DNA from 2 places in the Tessaracoccus lacteus genome. Region 2 is predicted to be linked to the other one. Evidence: predicted binding sites of a transcription regulator. Region 2 holds the regulator's gene; the other holds the start of a gene.
The links. Region 2 encodes LexA, which represses DNA repair genes until DNA is damaged. Its sites were predicted from a motif close to TCGAACANNTGTTCGA; they were not measured.
Positions count from the first base shown of each region.

Region 1 (4,343 bases), 540 kb from region 2:
TACCTGTCCGACGCGTACCGGGCGCTCCGGCACACGGTCCCGGACGATTACCGCAACGAGGAATTCGAGGACATCGTCGAGTGGCTGGGGGAGACCATCCGCCAGACCGACTCGTCGCTCCTCGACGAGTGGGAGTCGCTCACCGACCCCGAGAAGGTCGCCGAGGCCGCGGCGCTCGCCGCCCAGGGAGCGCCCCCGCCGCCCCCGCGTCCCGTCACGGGCAACGAGCGGGCGTTCACCGCAATGATCCGCACCGCCATGTTCCGCCGCGTCGAGCTCGCAGCCCGCGACAGGTGGGAGCAGCTCGGAGCGCTGGAGGAGTCCGCGGCCCAGCTCGTCGAACCGCCGCTGGAGGTCCCGTTCGACGCCGAGGCCTGGGACGACGCGCTCGCCGACTACTGGGACGAGCACGACGACATCGGCATCGACGGCGGCGCCCGCAGTCCCGGGCTCTTCTCGCTGGCGAAGGCTCCGAAGGTCTGGACCGCGACGCAGATCATCGACGACCCAGCGGGTAACCACGACTGGCGCATCACCGCCGACATCGACCTCGCCGCGAGTGACGCTGCCGGCTCGGCTGTCGTCCGGACCACGTCCTTCGGCCGCCTCGACGGCTGACAGCAGACCCACACCTTCGCAGTCGACCCGGTAGCCGTCAGGGCCTGGGCCGGTGCTGGCCGTGGGCGTGCCGTCGGGTCAGCGCCTCCACACCTCTGTCGATCCGGACGGCTGGCCGCGACAATGGCAGCCAGCAGCCAGCCGGCGGTCAGGGTGGCGGGAGCCCGAGGTGTCGGGGCTGGCGACAGTCGTTGCTTGGCTGTCCACCCGCCCTGCGCTGACCGTGCCTGGGCAGCGCGTCCAGCCGGGTCCTGCGTCGGGCGTCCCGCACCGTCCGATGCCCGCTGCTGTGCGCCGCACGATGCCTTGCGTCCGGACGCCGCCCGTTGCCCGCTGCTGTGCGCCGCGCGATGCCTTGCGTCCCGACGCCGCCCGCTGCTGTGCGCCGCACGATGTGCTGCGCTCGGACGCCGCCCGATGCCCGCAGTCCGAGAGGCCACGCGCCGTCCCGACGCTTGGCAGCGTGCGTGGAGTCGCTCGGCCCGTCTCGGCGCGGCGCTGCCTGGCGCCGGGCGCTTCCAGGTGGGTGCGTGCGGCATCCAGGGCCCGAACCGGGCGGCCCTGCGTCGTCCGTTCTCCGGAGTGGGGGTGTGTCGGGGCGCGTCGCTGGGTCAGCTGGTGTCTGGGGGTTCTCGGCCGAGTGTGGGTCTGCCGGTGTGGGGGTTGAGGGTGATGTGCCAGCCGTCGGGGGAGGTGGTGCCGGCGGCGGGGCCGGTGTGGGTGGGTTCGACTTTGGGGTGGTGGTAGGGGCAGAGCAGTGCGAGGTTGGTCAGGGATGTGCTGCCGCCTGCCCACCATGGGGTGATGTGGTGGGCGTCGCATTCGAGGGCGGTGGCGTGGCAGCCGGGGAAGATGCAGCCGTTGTCGCGGAGGTTGAGGGCGTGGCGGATGGCGGGGGTGACGAAGCGGTGTGCGCGGCCGACGTCGAGGATTTCGGACTGCGCGCCCAGGACGATGGGGATGATCTGGGCGTCGCAGGCCAGCCGACGTAGTTCTTTGGCTGGGAGGCGGGCTCCGGAGGGGAGCTGGCCGGAGGCGTGGAGTTGGGTGGCGAGTTCGGTGTAGTCGATGGTCACGATAAGCGTCGCGGGTGTGTATGGGTCCGGGCTGTTGCTCGCGTCGGAGCCTTCAGATCCGCGGTTCGTTGAGCTTGTCGAAACGCCCTGAGCCTGTCGAAGGGTTGGCGGCTTCGGCTGTGGGGGATCGGCTGGCGGTGCTGCCGCGGTCGTGAGGGTGGTGAGGGCGTCGGCCTGGCGTTGGTCCCAGCGGGGTGTGTCGTGTCGGCGGTGCTGGCGTCGTTGGGCGCGTTTGGCGTGGTTGACCTGGATGGTGATGGCCCGGATGACCTGCTCGGCCTCGAGGGTGGGGAGGGAGCCTTTGAAGTACCAGGAGCCGGGATGGGTGGTGTCTTCGCCCCAGGTGAAGGAGCGGCGGGCCAGAGCGTCGGCGCGTTGCCGGGCGAGTCGGGTGTCGCGTTCCTCGGCGGTGGGGACCAGGTCGGGTGCGACGGCGGCCAGCACGTCGTCGGTGGAGGCGGTCAGGCGGCCCGGAGTCTGATTCGCGGCCTTCGCGATGAGGAACTCTCGCGCTCTTTCGCGCTGCTGGGTGTTGAGGGTGTGGGGGAGTGTGTCGAGGGTGCGGCGGATGGCCTGGGCGTGCTGGGGTGAGAGGTTGCCGTCGATGACGCGGCGGGCGACGTCGTTGTGGTGGGCGATGTCGCGGGCCTGGGTGACGGTGCGGAGGGTGTCGCGGACATCGAGGTGTTCCTGCTGGCCGAGCAGGGTGGGGAGTTGGGTTCCGGTGACGGCTTCGGCTGAGTGGTTGGCTTCTGCTTCGCCGGTGAGCATGGCCACGAGGCCGGCGAGTTGTCCCTGGGCGCGGCGGGCGGTCTGGAGGAGGGTGAGGCGTTCGTGGTGGCTGATGTGGGTGCGTTGGGGGTGGTCGATGGCGGCCAGCGCGGCACGGATTGCGGTCAGTGCCGCGTCGGTGGTGAGTCTGGTCGTGGGTTCCATGTCTTCACGGTAGAGATCGGCACCGACAGAAATCGTTCGCATGTTCGACGTGTTCGCTGAGGGTGAAACCTCGTGCGGGGTGTTGGTCGTTTTTCGTGACGGGACCGGGGAGAAGCGGGCAATGCCCGATTTTCGGCACCGGCCGGGGGTGCGCTGGGGGAAGGAAGCAACCGAGCTGAGGAAGCGTCCGGGCGCTGAAGGGGTGCCACGGAGGGGCGGTGTGCGTTTCTCGTGACGAGACCGGGGAGAACCGGGCACTGCCCGATTCTCAGAAGCGGCCGGGAGGGGACGGGTGGTGAACGAGGGCGGTCAGGCGGTGCCGAAGCGGCGCTCGCGCGACACATACTGCTCCACGGCCGCCCAGAGGTCGCGGCGGTCGAAGTCCGGCCATAGACGGTCGAGGAAGATGAACTCCGCGTAGGCCGACTGCCACAGCAGGAAGTTCGACGTGCGCTGCTCACCGGAGCTGCGGAGGAACAGATCGACGTCGGGGATCTCCGGCTCGTCGAGGAACTTCGCGAAGCGGTCCTCGGTCAGCCTGTCGGGGTCGAGCTTGCCGGCCTTCGCCAGGCGGGCGATCTCGCGGGCCGCGTCGACGATCTCCGCCCGGCCGCCGTAGTTCACGCAGAATTGCAGCGTCAGCGTGGTGTTGTCCCGGCTCATCTCCTCGGCGACCTCGAGCTCCCTGATCACCGACCCCCACAGCCTCGGGCGGCGCCCGGCCCAGCGGATCCGGACGCCGAGGTCGTTGAGCTCGTCGCGACGACGGTGGATCACGTCCCGGTTGAAGCCCATCAGCCAGCGCACCTCCTCCGGCGACCGCTTCCAGTTCTCCGTCGAAAAGGCGTAGGCCGAGAGGTACGGGATGCCCTGCTCGATGGCCCCGTGGACGACGTCGAGGAGCGAGGCCTCGCCCATCGCGTGACCCTCCGTGCGCTTCAGGCCGCGCTGCTTCGCCCAGCGGCCGTTGCCGTCCATCACGATCGCGACGTGTCGGGGCAGCGCCTTCTTCGGCAGGTCGGGCGGGGTGGCGCCACTGGGGTGAGGCGTGGGGCGACGGCGAGGCTCAGGCACGCTCCAAATCTAGCGGCCTACAATTCTCCGGTGCCCACCTACCGTGACGAAGCCGTGGTGCTGCGGACTCACCAGTTCGGTGAGGCTGACCGCGTCATCATTCTGCTGACACGCGCCCACGGCAAGGTGCACGCCGTCGCGAAGGGGGTCCGGCGAACCTCGTCGAAGTTCGGTGGCCGGCTCGAGCCGTTCCAGCACATCGACATCCAGTTCGCCCAGGGACACGGCCTGGACATCGTGACGCAGGCCGTGTCGCTGCACAGCAGCAGCCTCGGCGCCGACTACTCGAGATTCACGGCGGCCCAGGTACTCGTCGAGACGGCCGAGCGACTCGTCTCGGAGGAGGGAGTCCCCTCCCTGCAGCAGTACCGTCTCCTCCTCGGTGCGCTGCTGGCACTCGACGCCGAGGACCGGCCTGCGCCGCTCATCGTCGACTCCTATCTCCTGAGGGCACTTGCCATCGCCGGCTATGCCCTCGCGACGGAGGCCTGCGCGGGCTGCGGAGACGTGGACGTCCGCTGGTTCTCCCCGCAGGGCGGTGGTGCGGTATGCACGGCGTGCCGGACCCCCGGCTCCGCCCAGCTGTACCCGGGGGACTCCGCGTACCTCGGGGCGCTGCTCGCCGGTGACTGGGCCGCG
Region 1 covers NZ_CP123967.1:1,280,576-1,284,918, forward strand. Annotated here, with positions in the region: gene QH948_RS05750 (DEAD/DEAH box helicase) at 1-618, shown strand, start outside; gene QH948_RS05755 (HNH endonuclease signature motif containing protein) at 1,230-2,630, opposite strand; gene QH948_RS05760 (isoprenyl transferase) at 2,940-3,713, opposite strand; gene recO (DNA repair protein RecO) at 3,735-4,343, shown strand, end outside.
Region 1: the regulator LexA is predicted to act here: its motif matches at 2,663-2,678, upstream of QH948_RS05755 (HNH endonuclease signature motif containing protein).

Region 2 (4,343 bases):
GGTGCTCGCCCTGCGCGAATGGGTCGAGGAGGAGGCCCAGCGAGAGGGGCTCGCCGACCGCGACGACGCCCCGTCCCACACGGCCAGGGGCTGGGCACAGGTCTCGATCCCGACCCGCGAATGTCTGGGAGTGGCCAGCTGCCCCTTCGGCAACGAGTGCTTCGTCGAACGTTCCCGCGAGCAGGCCCGGGACGCCAGCCTCGTCATCACCAACCACGCGCTGCTCGCGATCAACGCCATGCACGGCGGCACCGTGCTGCCCGAGCACGCCGCGCTGATCGTCGACGAGGCGCACGAGCTCGTCAGCCGCATCACCACGGCCGCCACCGACGAGCTGACGCCCGGCCTGGTCGAGCGGACGGCGCGCCGCTGCCTGACCTGGCTCGACGACGACCTCGGCGCCGACTTCCTGACCCAGGCCGACGACGTCCGCGAGGCCCTCGACGAGTCGGAGGCCGGCCGGGTGACGGCCACGTCCGCGCCGCTTGTGCGCGCCGCCGAGGCGCTGCGCGACGTCGCCCGCAGGGTTGTCAGCGCGCTCGGGAAGGGCGACGGCGACAAGAGTGCCCCCGACCCCGACCGGCAGCAGGCCGCCTCCGCAGCCCAGGAGGTCTTCGACGTCGCCGAACGCATCGCCAAGCTGGCCGACGTGGACGTCGTGTGGGTCTCCCACTCCGAGATCGTGGGGGCCGCCGCGTATGTCGCGCCGCTGAACGTCGCCGGGCTCCTGCGTGAGCAGGTGTTCGCCGAGACGCCGACGGTGCTGACGTCCGCCACCCTGTCGCTGGGCGGGTCCTTCGAGCCCGCTGCCGCGAGCGTCGGACTGAGGGCCGCGGACCGCGTGGCGGCCGGGGCCGAGGCGCCCGACCCGCTCGCCTGGCGGGGTCTGGACGTCGGCTCGCCGTTCGACTACCGGCGCCAGGGCATCCTGTACGTCGCGAAGAAGGGCCCCGAGCCCGGCCGCGACGGGCTGCGGGAGGAGACGCTGCGGGAGATCGCCCAGCTCATGTGGGCCGCCGGCGGGCGCACGCTCGGGCTGTTCGCGTCGCGGCGTGCGGCCGAGCAGGCCGCCGAGTGGTGCCGCCTTGAGCTGCCGGACCTGACGATCCTGTGCCAGGGCGACGCGCAGCTCTCGGAGCTGACCGCGCGCTTCGCGGCGGAGCAGGACACGAGCCTGTTCGGCACCATGTCCCTGTGGCAGGGGGTCGACGTGCCGGGGGAGACCTGCCAGCTCGTCATCATCGACAAGATCCCGTTCCCTCGCCCCGACGACCCGCTGATGCAGGCCAGGAAGAGGGCGGTCGACGACGCGGGCGGCAACGGCTTCATGTCGGTCGCCGCGACGCACGCCGCCCTGCTGCTCGCGCAGGGCGCAGGCCGCCTGATCCGACGCTCGACAGACCGGGGCGTCGTCGCGGTGTTGGATCCGCGGCTGGTCACCAAGCGCTACGGGTCGTTTCTGAAGTCGTCCCTGCCCGACTTCTGGCTGACCACCGACGGCGACGTCGCCGTCCAGGCTCTGCGCAGGCTCCGCGGCGAGGAGTAGCGCTCAGAGTCGGCGCATGACGGCGACGACCTTGCCCATGATGCTGGCGTGCGTGCCGTCGATGGGGGAGTAGTCGGGGTTGTGCGGCAGCAGCCACACGTGCCCGTCTTTGCGCTGGAACGTCTTGACGGTGGCCTCGTCGTCGAGAAGGGCCGCGACGATGTCGCCGTTGACCGCATCGCTCTGCTGGCGCACCACGACCCAGTCCCCGTCGCAGATCGCGGCGTCGATCATCGAGTCGCCCCGCACCTCGAGCATGAAGATCGTGCCCTCACCGACCAGCTGCTTCGGCAGCGCGAAGACATCCTCGATCTCCTGCTCGGCGAGGATCGGCCCGCCGGCGGCGATGCGGCCGACCAGCGGCGTGGGGACCGACGGGGCCGTCGAGTCGTAGGACTGCTCCGGCGTCAGGGCCGCTCCCAGCCCCGGGCCGGGCGCCTCGACGCCTGCCTCGTCGTCGGGCAGCTTCACCACCATCGCGCGGGGGCGGTTGGGGTCGCGACGCAGGAAGCCCTTGTCCTCGAGGACCTTCAGCTGGTGGCTGACGGACGAGGTCGACGCCATGCCCGCGCGCTTGGCGATCTCGCGGATGCTCGGCGGGTAGCCGACGGCCTCGATGGATTCGCGGATGACGCGCAGGATCGCGACCTGGCGCATGGTCAGCCCGTGTCGGTTCTCCGGGCCGTCTGGGAGCTCGGAGATGTCTCCGAGCTGCGTCCTCAGCTGGGCGTTGGTCGGGCGTCCTCGGCGGGGGTTCGTGTCAGCCATGTACAGATGCTAGCGCCGCTCGGAACAGGTGTTCGATAAGACGCGCCGTGTCGTCGGATCAGAAACTGTCGGTCGGCCCTGTTTGAGTGATCCGTGTCGCACCCGCGACACGCCGGAGAAGAAACTTCGAACGACTGTTCCAATGTGGCCTTCGGCGGGCTATAGTGTGATTCGAACAAACGTTCTAGGCTTCACGAAGGGAGAGGTCCCATGACCGCTTCGACCACCACCTCGTTCACGGTTGTCGGCACCGGTGACCGTCGCCGCGTCGTCACCCCTGCCGGCCGGCCCGACCTCCGCCTGCCCCGCGCCCACGCGCCGCGCCCCATCGCCCCCGGTCGCGTCGGCTCCGTGTCCTCCTGTGTTGCGGCCCGTGTCGAGGTGCCCGTCCCGTCGACCCTGTGGCTGAAGATCAAGGTGGCCGCCGTCGGCGTGCTGGCCATTGCCGGCGTGGCCGCCTCGGCGTCCTCGTTCATCGCCATGGCCCAGTCTGATCCGGTCACCGGGTACGTCGCCGGAGACCCCGCCTGGGCGCACGTCACGCAGCCTTGACCGAGGGTGCGCGCGGCGTGTCGGCGGTTGTCCCGGCGCCCGCGTCGGCGTAGGATCACAACATCTAGTGGCTGTGACGCGCTTTGACACCATAACTTGTGTTATTTCGTCAAGTGTGCTCGCCCGTGACCTACGACGACTGGACCGCACATGCACTGCCCGTTCTGCCGGCACGCCGACACCAAGGTGTCGGACTCCCGTGCCACCGAGGATGGCTCGGCCATCCGTCGGCGGCGGATGTGCCCCGCGTGCGAGCGTAAGTTCACCACGGTCGAGCAGATCGTGCTGACGGTCGTCAAGCGGTCGGGGGTCGTCGAGCCGTTCAGCAGGGACAAGGTCATCGGCGGCGTGTCGAAGGCGTGCAAGGGCAGGCCGGTGTCGGCGGCCCAGCTCGCCTCTCTCGCGCAGCGGGTGGAGGAGTCGCTGAGGGCCTCCGGGCAGGCCGAGATCCCGGCCGAGAGCATCGGGGTGGCCATCCTCGGTCCGCTCGAGGAACTCGATGCCGTCGCCTATCTCCGCTTCGCCAGCGTCTACCGCAACTACGAGTCGGTCGACGACTTCCAGCGCGAGATCGACGCCATCCGGCTCGGCCAGGACGAGGCCCAGCCGCGGCGGGAGGCCACGCCTCCCGCGCTCGCGCAGGACCCGCTCATCAGCTGAGCGCCTGCCCAACCAGCAACAGATCAACGAGTTTCGACACCAAGGGGTACATCATGACCGCGACCGCAGCGCGCTCCAACCGCCGCAAGTCCGACAACGGGTCCACGGGGCTCACGATCTCGCGCGTCTTCACCACGAAGGGGGTGCACCCCTACGACGAGGTGGAGTGGGAGCGCCGCGACGTGGTGCAGACGAACTGGAAGACCGGTGAGACGGTCTTCGAGCAGAAGGGCGTGGAGTTCCCGTCCTTCTGGAGCGTCAACGCCTCCACGATAGTCACGACCAAGTACTTCCGCGGTGCGCTGGGCACCGAGCAGCGCGAGGACTCGCTGAAGACGCTGATCGACCGCGTCGTGCAGACCTACACGAAGGCGGGCGTCGAGTACGGGTACTTCGGCACCGACGCAGACGCGGAGATCTTCGAGCACGAGCTCACGTGGATGCTGCTCAACCAGTACTTCTCGTTCAACTCCCCGGTCTGGTTCAACGTCGGCACGCCCGCCCCGCAGCAGGTGAGCGCCTGCTTCATCCTGTCGGTCGACGACTCAATGGACTCCATCCTCAACTGGTACAAGGAGGAGGGCTTCATCTTCAAGGGCGGCTCCGGCGCCGGCCTGAACCTGTCGCGGATCCGCTCGTCCAAGGAGCTGCTGAGCTCGGGCGGCAACGCGTCCGGGCCCGTCTCCTTCATGCGGGGCGCCGACGCCTCGGCCGGCACCATCAAGTCCGGCGGCGCCACGCGCCGCGCCGCGAAGATGGTCGTCCTGGACGTCGACCACCCCGACATCGAGGAGTTCGTCGAGACCAAGGCGCGCGA
Region 2 covers NZ_CP123967.1:1,818,595-1,822,937, reverse strand. Annotated here, with positions in the region: gene QH948_RS08420 (ATP-dependent DNA helicase) at 1-1,546, shown strand, start outside; gene lexA (transcriptional repressor LexA) at 1,550-2,314, opposite strand; gene QH948_RS08410 (hypothetical protein) at 2,525-2,866, shown strand; gene nrdR (transcriptional regulator NrdR) at 3,017-3,526, shown strand; gene QH948_RS08400 (vitamin B12-dependent ribonucleotide reductase) at 3,580-4,343, shown strand, end outside.